DNA from 2 places in the Priestia sp. USM5 genome. Region 2 is predicted to be linked to the other one. Evidence: riboswitches for the same ligand, from Rfam matches in the RefSeq annotation. Region 2 holds a riboswitch; the other holds the start of a gene.
What was found. Region 2 has a riboswitch for S-adenosylmethionine ahead of ACWATA_RS05650 (sulfite oxidase-like oxidoreductase). Riboswitches for the same ligand answer to the same signal wherever they lie in the genome.
Positions count from the first base shown of each region.

Region 1 (9,948 bases), 2.3 Mb from region 2:
AAAGAACCTTTTACACTATTAAACAATGTAAAGGGTCTTGAAATGGAGAATCTTGAAAACAGTCATAACTGCTGCGGATTTGGCGGGACGTTTTCGGTTAAGATGGGGCAAATCTCTGAACAAATGGTCGATGAAAAAGTGGGCTGTATAGCTAAAACAAACGCGGAGTACTTAATTGGAGCTGACTGCGGCTGTCTTATGAATATTGGAGGAAGAATTGAACGAAAAGGACAGCCTGTAAAAGTGATGCATATCGCTGAAGTGTTAAATAGCAGAATGTAAAGAAAGGAGAATACCGAATGTCTATGAAAATAGGAAACGATCAGTTTAAAAAACGCGTCGATGACGGAGTCAATAATGCGTTTATGCGCTTTGCGGTTTCAGGTGCTCAAGAGCGCTTAAGAAGCCGTAGATTAGATGCGGCGGAAGAGTTAGGGAACTGGGAAGAATGGAGAGCGCTTGGCGAAGAAATTCGTCAGCATACGCTTGAAAATTTAGATTACTATTTAGAGCAGCTCACGGATAATGTAGCTAAACGCGGAGGCCACGTTTTTTTCGCTCAAACAGCTGAAGAAGCGAATGAGTACATAAAAAATGTAGCGAGGCAAAAGCAGGCAAAGAAAGTCGTTAAATCCAAGTCAATGGTTACAGAAGAAATTCATATGAACGCTGCTTTAGAAGAACTGGGCTGTGAAGTTATTGAAACGGATTTAGGAGAATATATCCTGCAAGTAGATGATCACGATCCGCCTTCTCATATCGTAGCTCCTGCACTTCATAAAAATAAAGAACAAATTAGAGATGTATTTCAACAAAAGCTTTCTTATAAAAAAACAGAAAAACCTGAAGAACTAGCTCTTCACGCCCGGGAAATGCTGCGAAAAGAATTTTTATCAGCTGATATTGGCATCACGGGATGTAATTTTGCGATTGCAGAATCTGGGTCTATTTCACTTGTAACCAATGAAGGAAATGCAAGGTTAACAACTGCCCTTCCTAAAACGCAAATTACGGTTATGGGAATGGAAAGAATTGTGCCAACGTTTGAAGAGTTTGAAGTGTTGGTAAGCCTGTTAACTAGAAGTGCAGTAGGTCAGCGGCTTACAAGTTACGTAACAGCGCTTACAGGACCTAGACTTCCAGGAGAAGTAGACGGACCGGAAGAATTTCATCTAGTGATTGTAGATAACGGACGATCTGCGATTTTAGGAACTGAGTTTCAATCTGTTTTACAGTGTATTCGCTGTGCGGCATGTGTGAATGTATGTCCCGTGTATCGCCATATTGGAGGGCATTCATATGGATCTATTTATTCAGGTCCGATTGGAGCTGTATTATCCCCTTTGCTTGGAGGCTATGAAGACTACAAAGAGCTTCCATATGCTTCAACTCTATGCGCAGCCTGTACGGATGCCTGTCCGGTCAAAATTCCGCTGCATGAGCTATTACACAAGCACCGTCAGCGAATTGTCGAAAAAGAAGGGAAAGCACCTATTTCAGAAAAGCTGGCGATGAAAGCATTTGGCTTGGGAGCCGCTTCTTCTTCTTTATATACAGTGGGCGCTAAAGTGGCACCGGCGGCTCTTACTCCTTTTATGTCAGGAAGCAGTATTTCAAAAGGACCTGGTCCATTAAAAGCGTGGACAGAAAGCAGAGAGTTTCCGGCGCCTACAAAAGAGCGCTTACGAGATTGGTTTGATAAAAGGAGTGATGATGATGAACGGAAGCATTCAAAATAGAGACAGTTTTTTAGATAATATTGCAGCTAATCTTAAGCGAAGCAGGCGAACAAGCGGCGTAGTAAAGCCACAATGGAAGCATGCTCCTCAGCATGAGGTCTACCGCAGCTATTCGCCGGATCAACTAAAGAAAGAGCTTGAAAACCATTGCGAACGTATTCATACTCGCTATGTAGAAACATCATCACAACACTTGCCAGCTGCGCTTGAAGAAGCCGTAGCGAACTATGGAAATGGTCTTGTCTGCACGTGGGATGATCCTAGGTTTTCCGAATATGGATTGAATCTGCTGATGGAGAAATGGGAAACAAGCAGTAGCCTTCACGTATGGAATTCGGTAAAAGGCGATGAGAATATTAAACTAGCTGAACAAGCAAATGTAGGCATCACATTCAGTGATTTGACTCTAGCGGAATCCGGCACAGTTGTTTTGTTCAGCAGCGCTGCAAAAGGACGATCGGTCAGTTTGCTGCCGGCCACTTATATTGCGATCATTCCTCAAAGTTCCATTGTCCCTCGCATGACACAAGCTGCTGAAATGATTCATGAAAAAGTAGAGCGAGGAGAAACGATTGCTTCTTGCATTAACTTTATTACGGGACCGAGCAATTCAGCTGATATTGAAATGAATCTAGTCGTTGGCGTGCATGGACCTATTCAAGCCACTTATATTGTAGTGAATGATCGATAGAGGCTGGGGAAAACGTATTTTAGCCGAAGTGAAAAACGAACCGTGAATCAAACATGTTGATTCACGGTTCGTTTTCTTTGTTATGTTGAGCATAGGTTTCATTTTGTTATGTCCCAGCCTCTGTTATTCATGCTCCTTTTTTAAATAACGGGAGAATGTGAAGAAATGTCGCATTTTGAATAAACGTGACTAATTTTAAAAAGGTAAAAAGCAAATCTTGTAGAATACTAAGTCTATAGATAAAAGGTGGGGAAATGGGAAGTGCAAAAGAAAGGAGCAATGAGCATGTCACCACACAGAGAATTAACATCTGAAGCTGCGCAAAAGCAGCAAGGTGAATTAGAGCAGCTACGAGCTATTTTTAATGACGTATTAGATGCCATTGTCGTATTTGATGAGTATTTTCAAGTTATAAATGCCAATGAATCAGCCTGCGGGCTGTTTGAAAAAACAAAGGATGAGCTATTAACGTATCAAATGAAAGATTTTCTCATGTATTTTCCGTATGACATGATTGAAGCGTACTATCCAGCGCTTTTAGAAGAAAGCTATTTCAAATATGAAGGCGCGATGACGCTTCAAAGCGGCATGATGAAACATGTTGAATTTACTTCACACAAACATAGTCACATGTCGGGCATTATTGTGTGTACATTTCGAGATATTACGCAGCACAAGATGATGGAAAATGAAAGGTTTATTAGTCATCATATGTTTATGGATGTATTTAATGAAGCGGTAGATGGAATTGTTATTTTTGATCGAACTGGTCAGCTTATCGACGCGAACCCTTCATTTTGCGAGCGATTAAATTATACAAGAGCACAGCTTTTAACTAAAACGTTAGAGGAGCTTGTAGAACCTACTTATCATTATAAAGTGAAAAAATTATGGAGAACTCTGCATCAAGAAGGAAAGACAAGCGGCGAGCTGCCGATTAAGCTCGAAAATGGAGACGTTACTTTTTTTGAATTTACCACAACGGCTAATATATACAGTCAATACTATATGTCCATTATGAGAGACGTGACGGAAAAACGGCTGATGGAGCAGCAGCTGTTGAGAAGCGAAAAAAATTTCAGGGCTATTTTTGAAAATGCGATTGAAGCCATTTTGATTTGGAAAGACGATGGGGAAATTTTAAACGCTAATCTTGCTTCGTCCCGTACATTCGAGCTGCCGTTGAACAAATTGATTGGAAGTAATTTGTATACGTTTATCGATAAGCAAAGCTTTAGTGCATTAAAAATGCTGCAAACATTTCAAAAAGAAGGAGAAATTCGCAATCAGCTTCCTTTTTACATGCCAAATGGAGAAATCAAACAGTTGGAATTCACAGGGAAAAAAGGCATTATAGAAGGAGACCATTTAACCATTTTTCGAAACATTAGTGAACGTACAAAAATCGAACAAGAGCTTCGGAATAACGAAGAGAAATTCAGACAGATTTTTAATGGTTCGATCGATGGGTTAGTTTTATGGGACGGCAAGCGAAATATTATTGATGTGAATTCTTCTCTTTGTGATATTCTCGAACTCAGCAAAGAGGAGATTTGTGCGCATTCCATGGAGGATTTTATTTCTTCAGCGAATTTAGATGCGGTCATTGAGCATAAAGAAACAATTGAGCAAAAAGGGGAAGCTGAAGGAGAGATTACGTACGTTACGGGGAACGAAAAAGTTAAAAACATCGAATTCTCTACGAAAAAAGATATCTTGCCAGGTCTATATATGACGCTTTTAAGAGACGTAACGGAACGAAATCAAATGCAGGAGCAGATTCGGAAATCGGATACGCTTCAAGTAGTCGGACAGTTAGCAGCTGGGATTGCGCATGAAATCCGCAATCCGATGACGGCTTTAAAAGGGTTTGTTCAGCTGCTAGAAAGCAGCATTCAAGAAGATCACTCTCTTTATTTTGATATTATTAAATCCGAATTAAAAAGAATCGAAACTATTATTACAGAGTTTCTAGTACTCGCTAAGCCACAGGCCGTAAAGTTCGAAAAGAAAAATCTAGCTGCGGTTGTTAAAGAAACGATTGATTTATTAAATGCTCAAGCGCTTTTAGAAAATATTCAGTTTGAACTAAGTGTGTCCCCTCAGCTGCCAATGGTATACTGCGAGCCGAACCAAATTAAACAAGTACTAATAAATGTAATTAAAAACGCAATTGAAGTCACGTCAAACGGGGGAAGAATTTTTGTTGAAGTCTATTCTACAGAGCCGCACTACGTGACGGTCTCCATTCGAGATCAAGGAGACGGAATGCCCGAAGAGCGCATCAAGCGCTTAGGGGAACCATTTTATACGACAAAAGAAAAAGGAACGGGGCTTGGTTTGATGGTCTCATATAAAATTATCGAAGAACATAAAGGGCGAATTGAAGTGGAAAGCAAAATAGGAGAAGGAACGGCTTTCCGTGTTATTCTTCCAGCCTAATTAGAAAGGATAAGCGAGTATGTACTATGGAGAAATGAACTTATTTTCTGATTTGAAAATTTATATTGTAGCCTCGGAAAAAGGGGTTCAACATATTTGGTTTGATAGCGATGATCACAACGAGCAGCTTAAAAAACTTGTCCATGACGAGAATTATCACCTTGTGAAAGAAGCGAAGCGGCAGCTTCAGGATTATGCTGAAGGGCGCACGCTAACATTTGATGTGCCTTTGGATATAAAAGGAACAGACTTTCAAAAAGAAGTGTGGTTAACGCTTAAAGGTATACCTTATGGACAAACGTGGTCTTATAGTGATGTAGCGGAGTCTGTTAATCGCTCTAAAGCCGTAAGGGCTGTGGGACAAGCGAATCGTCGAAATCCACTGCCTATTATTTTACCTTGTCACCGTGTTATTGGTAAAAATGGAGCTTTAACAGGTTATGCAGGTTCCCAAACTCATATAAAAGAAAAACTATTAATGCTTGAAAGAAATGTAGCAAAAGGCGCTCTGGAGTTAAAATAACTATTCACCGTCTAATTTCCAGCCTTCTCCCTGCACAAAAACACCGTCAATTTGCTGAGGAGAAGGGAGGGAATTTAGTTCTTCATCTTTGGATAAATCGAATAGCTGATATTGCTGCTTGCGATTTAACGCTTTGTTTTTATCCGTTTTTTGCTCTGCACTCATTTTTACTCCTCCTTATTCAAAAAGAATCCCCTATAATATATGTAGAAAAAGCAGAGAGTACTGTTACAATTGTGTTACAAATGCAGCCAAAAAGCGCTGTTTAATAAAAAAGGTTGAGACATAACAAAATCAATGTCATCTAAAGATGAACAACTCGTATAGATGAACTGAACCGCTTGTGACACCGCAGTTGATTTCCGTGCAAGACTTCGCTTTCCGCGGGCGGCCGCTGAGCCTCCTCGTCGCTTGCGCTCCTGCGGGGTCTCACCCCTTCGGCTTTTCCCGCAGGAGTCTTCGCCTTGCCCTCCAATCAACTGCTAGAGGGAACGAAACAGATAAAACGATATTTACCATCACAAAAAAACGAACCACTAATCAACATGTTGATTAGTGGTTCGTTTTGCAGTGGGGCTAAAATACTTTTGTCCCAGCCTCTTGTTATTGAGCAGATTGCAGCAAAACTTTTTGAATGGATTCAAAAGACGGGGAATGGATAACTCCATGCTCTGTAATAATGGCCGTAATCAGTTCGCTTGGCGTCACATCAAAAGCTGGATTGTACACAGAGATTCCGTCTGGAGCAATTTGCGTATCTCCAATGTGCGTTACTTCTTTAGGTGAACGTTCTTCAATAGGGATGCTGCTTCCGTCTTGAATAGATAAATCAAATGTGGACTGCGGCGCTGCTACGTAAAATGGAATACCGAATGCTTTCGCTAAAAGAGCAAGTCCATACGTTCCAATTTTGTTAGCCGTATCGCCATTTGCTGCAATGCGGTCAGCACCTACAATGATCCCATTAATTCCTTTTGTTTTAATGGTATGAGCAGCCATATTATCCGTAATCAGCGTAACGTCTACTCCCGACTGCTGAAGTTCCCATGCTGTTAAGCGAGAACCTTGAAGAACGGGTCTTGTTTCACAAGCAAATACTTCAAGCGGAATATCGCGCTGCTTAGACAAGTGAAAAGGTGCTAAGGCTGTTCCATAATAAGCTGTAGCAATTGAACCAGCATTACATATTGTCATGATTTTATCCTTCTTTTTAAATAAAGAAAGAGCATGATCTCCAATTCGGTAGCACGTTTCTTCATCTTCTACTTGAATTTGAATAGCTTCATGAACAACTTTTGTTTTAGCTTCATTAACGGACGAAGCGGATTCAGCGCTTTTCGCTACGCGCTTCAATGCCCAAAATAAATTGACGGCAGTAGGGCGTGAGCTAGCTAAATACTGTTGATCAAGAGCTAGCTTTTTGTTAAATTCCTTGACTGAATCTGTGTCATAGCTAAGCGCAGAAAGAGCAAGACCAAAAGCCGCCGTAATGCCAATTGCAGGGGCTCCGCGTACTTTCAAGGTAGTGATAGCATCCCATACGTCTTTAATGGTTTGCAGCTTAATATATTCAACTTTGCCAGGAAGCTGCTGCTGATCTAATAAAGTAATATATGATTCATTCCATTCCACTGAGCGCGGAAGTGATAGTGTATTTGTCATGCTGATACCGATCCTTTCATTGTGTACATTATTCGTTATCGAAGTAAATGTTCAAATTCATTTGGTGAAACGTCTTGTTGGTGCAGAAGCAAATAGCGTCCAATTTTTAACGCAGTACGTTTAGCGTTAATTTTTCTTTCCTCTGAAGAAATTTCGTCTAAGTCCGCCACGTGAGCTAAGCCAATCGTACGTCGAATGATTTCACATCCTGCATATCCAACAGCATCTTGCCACGTTTGCGTTAAAATTTCATGTAATAAGCGCTCGTCTTTAGCGAAAGGTTCAGTGTTTTCAGAATGCCAAAGCGCAGTAAAGGTATCTTTGAATACGTTCCATGTGTTCGTAATGTGTGCAAATAACGGTTCGCGATTTGTTTCTCGAGAAAGAGCATTTAAAAATAAATTCGCAACAAATTGCCCTAAATCGAATCCAAACGGACCGTAAAAAGCAAACTCTGGATCAATCACTTTCGTTTCTTGACTGCTAGCAAAGATGCTGCCTGTATGTAAATCACCGTGGATTAGCGTTTGCGCATTTGTTAAAAATTTATATTTTAATTTTGCTGCTTGTAGCTTTACATCACCATCATTCCACAATTCTTCTACATCAGGACGCAGCGCTTTTTCAAATTCATTTGTATCAATATCAAAAAAAGGATCTGTAAAAACTAAATCTTCCGTAATATTGCATAAGTCGGGGTTGCTGTACTTAACAACTTCTTCTTTTTTATCCTGAGGTTTTAAGGCGAAATCAGACGTTTTGAACGCAATATGTCCTAAAAAAGAACCGATATGCTGTGAGAGCAGAGGATAACTTTCACCTTGAATAAGTCCGGCGCGAGAAATCGTTAAGTGAGACAGGTCTTCCATGACCGTAACAGCAAGCGTTTCATCGTGGTAATAAACAGCGGGCACAAGTTCTGGCGTAAATGCACCGAATTGCTTGAGCGCATTGCTTTCAATGGTGGCACGGTTCAAGGATAGAGGCCAGCTTTCGCCTACAACTTTTGCATAGGGAAGCGCTTGTTTGACGATAATGGATTTATTCGTTTGATCATTTATGATGTGAAAGACGAGATTTAAGTTGCCGTCACCAATTTCACGGGCAGTCAGTGCTTCTGTGGCATCAAAAAGACCTAGCTTTTTCACAAGTTTGATTGCTGAAATTTCTGTTAAAGGGTGATACTTCTCTGCTTTTGTTATTGACATCGGAATCCCTCCATAGTTTATTAAACTGATTTGTTTACTAAGTTAATAGGTTTAAGAATATATGGAGGCTTTTATAATTTTAGAAAATATAAAAGCCTCTTTCGTTGGAAAGAGGCTTGATTGTAGTGTTCAAACCTCTTATCTGCCAGAAAAAATTACTTTCTGTTGGAATTAGCACCGTGCCTTTGTAAAACATGTTTTACGGGTGTGATCCATCTTAGGATGGAATGACGGTCGGTTGCTGGGCTTCACAGGGCCAAATCCCTCAGCCAACTCTTGATAAGAGTACGATTACTTATTCAATTTTGATTTGTTTGAATATTTTATGATATCTGGTGAAAATCGTATCATGCAAAAAAACGGCTGTCAATACATAATTAATAAAATTCTGTACGGCGATCTGTAAAGACGGGAATTTGTTTACGAATTTCTTTTACAAGTTCCAGGTTAACGTCAGCACTTAAAAGTTCTTCGCTATCGCCAGCTTCAGCGATTATTTCTCCCCACGGATCGATGACTAAGGAATGTCCGGCAAATGTGTTATTAGGATCTTGGCCTACACGATTACATGCGATTACATAGCATTGATTTTCGATTGCGCGGCTAATGAGCAGGGCTTTCCAGTGGGCGAGTCTTGGAGCCGGCCACTGAGCGACAACAAACAAGACTTCTGCTCCGCTGCTAGTATGAACCCGTATCCATTCTGGGAAACGAATATCGTAACAAATAACTCCTGCGCACAGTGACTGTTCAAGTGTAAAAAGGTTTTTTGCTGTTCCTGCTTCTAAATACAGGTGTTCATCCATTAATTTAAATAAGTGCAGTTTACTGTATTGTGATACTTCACGACCTTTTCGGTCAAAAATATACATCGTATTCGTGACGCCTTGCTCTGTTTTTTTCGCGATCGAACCTCCCACAATATTTACTGCGTTTGTTTTAGCAAACTGAGAGATTAATTGCTTGGCTTGCTGCCCTTCATCATCTGCAATTTCGTCTAGCCGCGTCAAATCATAAGCTGTATCCCATAGCTCAGGAAGCACAAGGATATCAGGGTTTTCTTTCAGGGCTTCCGTCATTTTTTGTTCGATATATTTTCGGTTTTTAGTTGGGTTTCCAAACGCAATATCAAGCTGCAAACACGTAATTTTTACACTCACTTTATCATCCGTCCTTTTTTTAGTAGTTGAAAAAAATGACTTTACAAGTTGAGTATTACAATATATTATTTGTGACTAGAATTTCAAGAATTTTTTGAGAAGGTGTGCGATGATGAAACAATTTGAGCAATCGGAACTATTAAAAAGTTTACCAAAACAATTTTTTGCATCACTTGTGGGCAAGGTAGGAAAAGTAATGGCCCAAGGGCACGACGTTATTAACTTAGGGCAGGGAAATCCTGATCAGCCTACTCCTTCACATATTGTAGAAACACTGCAAAAAGCAAGTGCTAATCCTATGCATCATAAATATTCTCCATTTCGGGGGCACCAGTTTTTAAAAGAGGCCGTTGCGACTTTTTATAAACGAGAATATGGCGTTGATGTGGATCCTGAAAAAGAAGTAGCTATTTTATTTGGCGGAAAGGGTGGACTTGTTGAAATCCCGCAGTGCTTGTTAAATCCTGGAGATACAGTGCTGGTTCCGGATCCTGGGTATCCTGATTACTGGTCTGGAGTAGAG
Region 1 covers NZ_JBSGKN010000001.1:3,369,388-3,379,335, reverse strand. Annotated here, with positions in the region: gene ACWATA_RS18065 ((Fe-S)-binding protein) at 1-282, shown strand, start outside; gene ACWATA_RS18060 (LutB/LldF family L-lactate oxidation iron-sulfur protein) at 300-1,739, shown strand; gene ACWATA_RS18055 (LutC/YkgG family protein) at 1,717-2,430, shown strand; gene ACWATA_RS18050 (PAS domain S-box protein) at 2,716-4,872, shown strand; gene ACWATA_RS18045 (methylated-DNA--[protein]-cysteine S-methyltransferase) at 4,892-5,395, shown strand; gene ACWATA_RS18040 (hypothetical protein) at 5,396-5,560, opposite strand; gene ACWATA_RS18035 (hypothetical protein) at 5,635-5,874, opposite strand; gene mtnA (S-methyl-5-thioribose-1-phosphate isomerase) at 5,999-7,057, opposite strand; gene mtnK (S-methyl-5-thioribose kinase) at 7,093-8,265, opposite strand; SAM riboswitch class I at 8,401-8,551, opposite strand; gene ACWATA_RS18020 (carbon-nitrogen family hydrolase) at 8,643-9,425, opposite strand; gene ACWATA_RS18015 (pyridoxal phosphate-dependent aminotransferase) at 9,538-9,948, shown strand, end outside.
Region 1: it holds a riboswitch for S-adenosylmethionine, as region 2 does, so the genes downstream of both, mtnK (S-methyl-5-thioribose kinase) here and ACWATA_RS05650 (sulfite oxidase-like oxidoreductase) in region 2, are expected to answer to the same signal.

Region 2 (9,948 bases):
ACGGGAAGTATGTGTCAATTGCTAATGCTACGCGTCCGACAGCCCACAACGTTACGATTAACTTTGTGTATACGCCGCGGGAAGAACGTAAAAAAGGCTATGCATCAAGCTGTGTGTCCACGCTTTCTCAGCTTATGCTAGACAGCGGTTTTCAAACAACAAGTCTATACACGGACACGACAAACCCTACGTCTAACAAGATTTACATGGAGATTGGGTATGAACACGTAGCTGATTCCGCATTAGTTTTATTTCATGAAAAAAAGTAGCAGGCTGCCTGCTACTTTTTCTATTTCTTAAGGTTTTGCAACTAAGTTTACGTGATTCAACGTTTTGCTATCATCAAAAATAAATTCAAGATCATAGGCGCCGGCATGATACGTGTATCTCGTTTGAGTCGTACCATCACCTTTTACTTTGCTTGTAAAGTTTGGCTGACCTAATTCTTTCTTTAAGTTAGCTTGCGTGATGGACCCTAAATTTGTTTGACGCTCTACATTTGTACCAAAATAGCGAATTTCGTTAATGACGTTATTTTGGTCATAACCAAATGCATATCCAGGATGGCCCATTTCCGCATGATAGTAGTCAAAGTTATTTGATGAACCTTCAGGCGGAGGACCGAACTGATCTCGAACATCTTGACGCAGGCTTTTGCCAATTTTTAAGTCTGCTGTTAATCGCGGCACTTCACCTTTCACCGCGGCGTTATAAATTTCGTTAATGTTTTTTACAGCTGTTTGACTTTGACTGCTTGTTTCTTGAGATGTAGCTGCGTGTGCTGGGGTATCAAGCTGAGCCACAGGAGCAAATCCAAACGCAGCAATTCCTGTAATCGTCGCAGCAGCAGCCGCTTTTGATAGTCGTTGTTTCATTTTCATGATTTTTTCCTCCTATATATAACGATTTAGCAATCTCAGTCTACCTAAAAGAGAAGGTAGGCCAGAATGGTCAAGGAGTCTTAGTTGAGTTGGTAACTGATATATATAATGTAACACGCCTTTCAGAATATAAACGTCAGGTAAGGTGAAAAGCAAAAAACGATTCATTCCTCATAGGTGAAAAGATTGGTTTTTATTCCTTTATTATGTAAAAAAACGTAATATAGGGAGGATTCTAAGTCTTTATAAAAAACTAGATAATAACTGTAAGTATGATACAATAAATCAAGTATTTGTTAAAAATATAATATTTATTGCTGGAGTTTTGATGTATGGAAAAAAATTTGATGAGAGGTACGCTTTTGTTAACAGCGTCTTCTTTGCTAACAAAGATTTTGGGTTTTATTTATATTATTCCGTTTACAGCGCTAGTCGGAACGTCAGGTTACGCGCTTTATAAGTATGCATACGGTCCATATACCTTGATGCTAAGCTTATCGACAATGGGTCTTCCGCTTGCTGTTTCGAAGTATGTATCGAAATATAACGGTCTTGGAAACTACAGGGCAGGGCAAGATCTATTAAAAGCAGGCCTTCTATTAATGACGATAACAGGCATAATAGGATTTTTAGTCCTCTATACCATGGCGCCTTCGCTCGCTGAGCTAGTGATTAACGGAAAAGATTCCTCAGGAAATAGTCAAAAAGACGTGGTATACGTGATTCGAATGGTGAGCTTTGCTTTAATTATTATCCCGCCTATGAGTCTATTACGAGGCTACTTTCAAGGTAACCAGTCCATGGGACCATCCGCGCTAAGTACAATTATTGAACAAATAGTGCGTGTGCTGTTTATTTTAGCAGGAGCATACGCTGTTATTCATCTCTTTCATAGCACGATGACAAAAGCTGTTGGAATTGGTACGTTTGGAGCGTTTATTGGAGGCGTAGGGGGAATAGGGATTCTCGGTGCGACGTATCTAAAGCGCAAGCGGCTGATTATGAAGGAAGTGAACAGCGGAAAGAATAATAAATCTGTTCCGTTCTCTTTAATGTTCAAAGAGCTTGTGACGTACGCTGTTCCGTTTGTATTAGTTGGTTTAGCTATTCCAATCTATCAAAATATTGATACGTTTACGATTAACATGCTTTTTCAATCAATAGGGTATGGACAAGCTAAAGCCGAAACAATCAACTCTGTCATTGGGTTAGCGCAAATTTTAGTAATGGTGCCGGTATCGCTAGCGACTGCCTTCAGCATGTCGCTGATTCCAGGTATTACATCTTCTTTTGTGCAAGGAAATTTACGAGAAGTAAAAGGAAAGATTACAAAAACGCTGCAGCTGCTGTTGTTTTTTACTCTTCCTTCTGCGGTGGGGCTTTGTTTATTGGGTAAGCCGGTATATATGATGATCTTTGGAGCGAAAAACAGTCCTGAAATCGGTGGAGTTGTTTTACAATGGTATGCGCCTGCTGCCATTTTATTTGCTCTTTTTACCGTAACAGCCGCGATTCTTCAAGGAATTAATCAGCAAAAAAAATTAATTTTTGGCTTGGGCTTAGGTATTGTTATGAAGATAGTATTAAACGTACTGTTGGTTTCAAGCTTAAAAGAAATTGGACCTGTTGTCGCGACGTACGGAGGATATGGTGTATCGGTTATCTATAACTTTTATTTAATTGAAAAATCCATTTCTTACCGAGTTCAATCACTAGGAAAAGCCGCGTTGACGCCTGTTTTATTAGTAAGTGTGATGTCAGCCGCTGTGCTTATTGGCAATTATGCTTCTCACTATTTTCTAGAAAATAAGCTGTCTGCATCTTCACTTGCGATTAGCACGTCTTGTATTTCAATAGCTTTAGGTGCTGCTGTGTATCTAGGGCTTGGCGTCAAAACAAGTTTAGGGCAATCTGTTGTGTTAAATAGAAGAAAAAGAATGTAAAGGAGAGAAAGAAGTGTCAAAACGATTTGTACTAACCGTAGCCGCTGGAGGATGTATCATAATCTTCAGCGCGCTGCTGCTACTAAACTGGGAAAAGGTGTTCGGAGACTACCGTCCCATTCAAACAGCAACAGCCGTATTCAAGTTAGAAGTGGGAAGTCAAGATGTAGCAAAGACTACGGATTCAGATAATGTTCTTTACTATATGGTGAAAAAAGGACATTTAGATGAATATATTCAACTGATGGATGAAAAAGGCTATGTGTTAAAAGAGAAAGATATTGATCATAACCGACTTGTTTTTAACAATGGACAAGAGGATGAGCAAATTTACTACAAGCGCTTTGCTAGGAAGTATACGATGATTGATGGAGAAGGGTAAAGGCTTTACATATTTAGTAGACTAAAACCTTATAACTCTATCTGTTTTTAGAGTTTTTTGAAGAAAAAGAAAAATAATATTGACAATTATGACAAAAAGCTTAATACTGACTTTATTACATAAAACAAATACAATTTGTTTCCTTATCAAGAGAGGTGGAGGGACTGGCCCTGTGAAACCCGGCAACCGCTGTCTATGACAGAATGGTGCCAAATCCTTAAGAGTGTATCGCTCTTAGAGATAAGGAAGAAGCTGAAACAAAGCTCTTCCTTATTTATTTAAGGAAGGGCTTTTTATGTACAAAAAACAACGAGGTGATAATTTGAACAAAGCAGACCGTATTAAACGAATGAAAACACCGGAAATTGATCCAAAGTATGAAGGACGAGTGCCTCAGGGTCAGGTAGTAACAGAGCGCTTTCCCATTTTACATGAAGGGGACGTGCCGGAGTATAACTTAGAGGAGTGGACGCTTCGGGTGTTTGGATTGGTAGACAAAGAAGTAACCCTTTCATATCAAGATATAATGGATATGCCGCAAACGACGGTGAAGTGCGATATTCATTGCGTAACGAGATGGACAAGGCTTGATAATGAATTTACGGGCGTATTGTTTACAGACTTTTTAAAAGCAGTTGGCGTGGAGTTAAAAAGTAAATACATCATGCTGCACGGAGATAATGACTATACGTCAAACATTGAAGTACAGGATTTGCTGAGAGACGATATTCTTCTTGCTCATTCTTTTAACGGAGAGCCGCTTACACCTAAGCATGGATATCCGCTGCGATTGGTTGTGCCGCATTTGTACTTTTGGAAAAGTGTCAAATGGCTTCGAGGCTTTGAAGCTATTGATGAAAACCATCCGGGCTTTTGGGAGCAAAACGGCTTTCATCTTAGAGGAGATCCGTTTAAAGAAGAGCGTTTTTCTGGAGAAGATTTAGGAATTCCAGAAGATGAGTGGGTACATAAAGACTATGATTAATAAAAATGCCTATGCGTGTGCATAGGCATTTTGTTAGCGCTGGCGGTTTAATTCCCACACAACGTGGCGAAGTTCAGGCAAAATCAGTTTGGTCATAGCTAGGCGAACAGCACCGCTTGATCCTGGTGTAGAAAAAACGGCTTTTTCGTTAACCGTCCCGGCAATTGCCCGGCTCATAATCGCTGCGCTGCCAATGTCTTCGGTGTAGCTCAGCATGCGAAACAGCTCGCCAAACCCGACGATTTCTTTATGAATCAGCGCTTGAACGGCTTCAATTGTGACGTCTCGTTTTGTAATGCCGGTGCCGCCGTTTGTGAGAACAACGTCAATGTCCTCAGCACTGCATCCGGTAAGTATCGCTTGTTGAATCGACGTTTGATCGTCTTTTACAATTTCATAGGAAGCGACCTGCATCTCGTGTTCTTTCAGAAGTTGAATCATTAGCGCGCCGCTTTTATCGGTTTCTTTTGTACGTGTATCGGATACCGTAATGACTTTGCAGCGAACGGGCTGAGTTGCTTTGGATTTATGTTCATGTACGCTCATTATGTACCTCCTTTACGCTTCCGTACGCTTGTAGTCACCGTTTTTGCCGCCTGATTTTTCAAGCAGATATGTTTCGCCGATAATCATGCCTTTATCAATGGCTTTGCACATATCATAAACGGTTAGAGCGCAGGCAGAAGCGGCAGTTAAAGCTTCCATTTCAACGCCCGTTGAGCCTTCCGTTTTAACAGTTGCTTCTATTAATAAACGATACTTGTCATTGCTTGTATCCCAGTCAAATGAAAGGTTTACGCCTTTTAATAAAAGAGGGTGACACATCGGAATAATGTCAGACGTGCGTTTTGCTGCCATAATCCCTGCTACTTGTGCGACAGCAAGCACATCGCCTTTTCCGATTTTATGTTCTACGATGGCTTCATGAATTTCTTTGTTAACAAGTATGCTTGAACGAGCTGTTGCAACGCGTCGAGTGATAGATTTTTCGCTAATATCGACCATATTGGCACGGCCTTGGTCATTAAAATGTGTAAAAGAAGACATCGGTGTTTTCATCCTTTTTCAATAAATTTTGTTGTATGATAGAAATAGTGAGGTATGCTATGATTTTACACCATAGCGTAAAAAGTGAACAGACATAAAGGAAGTGAAGAATGTATGTTAGAAAGCAGAACACCTATTTCGATTCCTGAAGCAATTGAAAAAGTTATGACATATAAAAGAAAAGGCAGCATTGAACGCGTATCGATCACCGAAAGCTACGGGCGCTATTTAGGAGAAGATATTATTGCCGACCAAAACGTGCCTCATTTTAATAAATCGCTTTATGACGGCTTTGCGGTTCGAGCACAAGACTGCGTAGAAGTATCAAATGAACATTCTGTAGAGTTCGAAGTTGTAGGTGAAATCGGCGCCGGCTCTGTGTTTGAAGAAGAAGTAAAGCCGTTTCAAGCGGTGCGTATTATGACAGGAGCGCAAGTGCCTCAGTCATGTGATGCGGTTGTGATGCTTGAAGTAACGAAGTCGTATGAAAAAGAAGGCAAAACGTATATGGCATTAAGCAGGCGGGCTTCAAAGTGGGAACACATTGCATTAAAAGGAGAAGAAACAAAAAAAGGAGACGTGCTCGTTTCAAAAGGAACGCGCATCAATCCAGGCGTCACGGCTTTTTTAGCTACGTTTGGCTATGCGGATGTAGCCGTGGTGAAGCAGCCGGTGGTTGGCGTGTTAACAACGGGAAGCGAACTGCTTGATGTGAACGAGCCGCTAGAACCAGGGAAAATCCGCAACAGCAACTCTTATATGGCACTTGCACAAATCGTAAGAAGCGGGGGAATTCCGAAATATTTAGGGAAGCTTGAAGATGATTTTGACCGCTGCTATGAAGCGGTAGAAAAAGCGCTTGAAGAAGTGGATATTTTACTGACAACCGGCGGAGTATCCGTTGGCGACTATGATTATTTACCGGCTATTTATGAAAAGCTTGGCGCCAATGTGCTGTTTAACAAAATTGCGATGCGACCGGGAAGCGTCACAACAGTCGCAGAACGAAACGGACAGCTGCTGTTTGGATTATCAGGAAACCCATCTGCTTGCTATGTCGGGTTTGAACTGTTTGTACGTCCGATTGTTCGCAGCTTTTTACATTCACCGGCGCCTCATTTACATAAAACAAAAGCGGTGTTAAACGGCTGTTTTAAAGAGCCTAACGCATTCACAAGAATGGTGCGAGGAGAAATGACAGACGAAGGGGGAAGGCTCTTAGTAACGCCTGTTGGCATGGACAAGTCGGGTGCTATTTCATCTTTAGCTGCGGCGAACGGCTTGATTGTTCTTCCGGGTGGAGAGCATGGATACGATAGGGGAATAGAAGTGGATGTGCTGCATCTTGAAAAAGAAGGTACAAGTTCGCTTTGGGTATAAAAGCAGAAGTCTGCTTATTGCTTGTCCTTTTTTTCAATAAGAATTTGAAGCAGTTCTGTAATTCGATCTAATTTGCTTTCAATGCGCACGAGTAAGTAAAAAGATAGCGCAACTGGAAAGCCTAATTCTTTAATATAACTAACCAAGTTTTCTATAATTGCATACCTCCTTCACTTAGAAGATATATTATCATATGTGATTTCTAAGTATTTGTTCGCAGGACATACACCCATTTTTAAGACAAAAGTCCTTTGAAAATAAGAAAAAGCAGCCTCGGCATTGGCAAGCGAGGCTGCTTTTTTTGTAAGGTTTCATTTATACGTATTCGAGTATAAATGACTATTAAATTTTAACATGTTTTTGAATATAAATACTACTTTGGATGTGTTCTAACATATGAATAAAAGGTGCGCTTTTAATTCATCAATTACGTTGGTTCTCCTAATCAAAAGCCAACTAAATGAAGGATGTATAAAAAGCGGCATATTCTATAAAAGTGACTCTTTCAGAACCCTTACTTCCCTAGGGGTTCTCTTTTTCCTGTGTGCCTAAGAGGGTGGTTTGTGTACACGGTCTTAATCCTGAGATAAATAAATCCAGTTCATTTCATCAAATTCTTCAATACTATAATTTGCGCCTATGCTTTTTAATATTTTATTGAAGAATTTTAGATTAACTTCATGATCATACAAATCTTCTTGAATGTATTCTTTTATAATAAAGTTTGTTAAATTTGTATTGTTAACAAAGTCTGAAAAGAACGATGTTATAAGGTCTGAATCTTCTTCGTTTAATTTTTCATCATTAATGATCGAAATCCTAAAAACGTTTAAAATCGCGTCAATATCTTCTGCATCCATATAACACAATGGATCTAGTTTTTTATCTTCTTCTGTAAACGGATTTCGAGTGTCTTCAATAACTACATAAGATATGATTCTTCCATTCCTTGATACATGGAAGATTTCTAAATCACGCAATTTTAAAATTCTATGAAGCGAGATCATAAGTTCCTCCTATTAAAATGTTGATGTACGATATTTTAATAAATTAGATATTGGTAAATCTAAAAAGTATAGTATTCAGTTTACAGTAAAATAATCTTGTGTGGTATTAATTAACAAATATATAAACATATACTTTGTTAAGGAGGAGTAGATAAAATGTATTATTTAGAACCAAAAGATTATGATAAGATACATAACATTTTAAAAGCATCATTTAAGACTCCTACATTTGCTTTTTCTGTCGTTAATCATGTTATTGAAGGATCTGTGTATGTAAATGATCGTATGAGGCCAACGTCAGGATTTCTTAGAATACCTGCAGGTGACTATTATGTATTTGGTAAAGGAAATGATGGGGTGTTTAATAAATCTCTCTATCGTTACTTTGTTGAGAATGTTTATGGTAAGGAAAAACGTTTTACTGTTTTTACTCCATCGACCGACTGGGAGGCTTTTTTTGACGAGACTTTCGAACCGTACGTAAAGAAAATGATGCGTTCTAAGTATAGATTTGTTGCTTCAAAAGTTCCTTCTAAGTACAATCTTCCCGATCTTTATGAGTTAAAAGATTTTAACTCCGACGCTTTAAGAAAAAGTAAGAATTTTAATGAATCATATATAGTGGATTACTGGGGATCAGAAAGTCATTTTCTGAAAAACGGATTAGGCGTTTGTGTTATCCATAAAGAAAATATTGTCGCTGAATGTGTGTCGATCTTTCATAGTGGAACAATAGCTGAAATCGATATTGTGACTAATCCTAGCTATAGAGGACGGGGACTGGGAAAGATAGTAGGTCAAGAGTTTATAAAAATGTGTTTAGAAAAGAATGTTATGCCTGCTTGGGATTGCGATAATAATAATAAAGCATCGAAAGTATTAGCTAGTAAACTTGGATTTTCTAATGAAGAGAGGTACGCTTTATATGTATTAAAATGAAAAGCCCTAAAAATAGGGCTTTTTTGTACAGATTATACTTTTAAAGCAACAAAGTCTAGATAGAATAAGCATGTGTAAGCACTGTTCTAAAAATATGTTACAATGTAATTATAAGGAATAAGAGGGGGATATAGGGATGTTAACGGCAGCAGTTGTAACTGTTTCAATTTTATCTTTAGCTTGGATTGTAGGGAAAAAAGAGCAGCCGAGTAAACAATGATTAGAAGAAAAGCATCTGAGGTGGTATATATGCAAAGGCAGCAAGGTATCACTGTACTTTTATTAATGCTAGGAATGGCAGCTATTTCTTTAGGGATGGCTTTGAAAAATGTATTTCAGTACTCTCCTACGGTGGGATGGCTTTTAGGAACTGCAATTTTAACAGGTAATTCTATTTATACAGGTGTACAAATTAAAAAGAAAAGTCATACATAATTAATTTTTTAAGTGCTTGGATAAACATTATCCAAGCACTTTTTTAGCTTATTACATTACAGTAACTACTCGTGTATAGGCCATATCTAAAGTACACGAATCTATTAATAAATATAATTTATATTTAAATTTCTTCTTTTTCCATTGCTCTCGCATTAATAATTCTGTTCTTATGCGTTTCTCCCCAGTCTTTCATAAGTAAAATGATTGGTTCGAGAGATCTTCCGAATTCGGTTAGGGAGTACGGGGGGATTTCTTTATAGATTTCACGGTGAACAATCCCGTCTTTTTCTAACTCTCTTAATTGAAGGTTTTGAGAGGACATAAGTGAATATAGAAGAAACGTTAGAGCTTCTCTTTTAAGTTTAATTCCATAATCACTTCTCGTTAGGTTTTAATCGTATTTGAAAAGGGTATAGTATCCTTTAGTCAAGCTGCTAGAATAATTGTCGCAAACGTTCGCAATCAATATAGATACACTGTTCTAAAAACAGATGTCCACCCCAAAACAAAGGGGAGAACATCCAGTTTTGACATGCAGGAACGCAAAGCGTAGAATCGTTCTAACAGATAAACAAATTACTATTTTAAGAGGCTTAAAATTTAGGTTGATTTTATATAAGGGAGCGTACATATTTGAAAAATCAGTTTGCTCAATTAATACAGAATAATGAAAGCGTTCATATTTACTACAATATTGACGATATGAAAAGTTACTTAGACAATCTTGTGTCTTATATTGTTTCGGGTATTGAACAGAAGAGACATACTTTAGTTATAGAAAGTGAAAGATTAATTCCATTAATTTTTGAAAAATTAGAGGGAATTCTAACTAAAGATCAATTAACCTATATACATACTATTAATAATTTTGATTATTACTGTTCAAGTGGAAGTTTTCAGCCTGCCATAATCTTTGAACACCTTTCTAGACACTTAGATCCTTTCT
Region 2 covers NZ_JBSGKN010000001.1:1,087,593-1,097,540, forward strand. Annotated here, with positions in the region: gene ACWATA_RS05630 (GNAT family N-acetyltransferase) at 1-269, shown strand, start outside; gene ACWATA_RS05635 (YjgB family protein) at 297-881, opposite strand; gene ACWATA_RS05640 (putative polysaccharide biosynthesis protein) at 1,214-2,824, shown strand; gene ACWATA_RS05645 (hypothetical protein) at 2,838-3,206, shown strand; SAM riboswitch class I at 3,347-3,453, shown strand; gene ACWATA_RS05650 (sulfite oxidase-like oxidoreductase) at 3,529-4,191, shown strand; gene ACWATA_RS05655 (MogA/MoaB family molybdenum cofactor biosynthesis protein) at 4,225-4,737, opposite strand; gene moaC (cyclic pyranopterin monophosphate synthase MoaC) at 4,750-5,238, opposite strand; gene ACWATA_RS05665 (molybdopterin molybdotransferase MoeA) at 5,353-6,618, shown strand; gene ACWATA_RS05670 (YvrJ family protein) at 6,633-6,764, opposite strand; gene ACWATA_RS05675 (terpene synthase) at 7,194-7,625, opposite strand; gene ACWATA_RS05680 (GNAT family N-acetyltransferase) at 7,782-8,564, shown strand; gene ACWATA_RS05685 (hypothetical protein) at 8,814-8,999, shown strand; partial or broken gene ACWATA_RS05690 (winged helix-turn-helix transcriptional regulator) at 9,124-9,309, opposite strand; gene ACWATA_RS05695 (MEDS domain-containing protein) at 9,636-9,948, shown strand, end outside.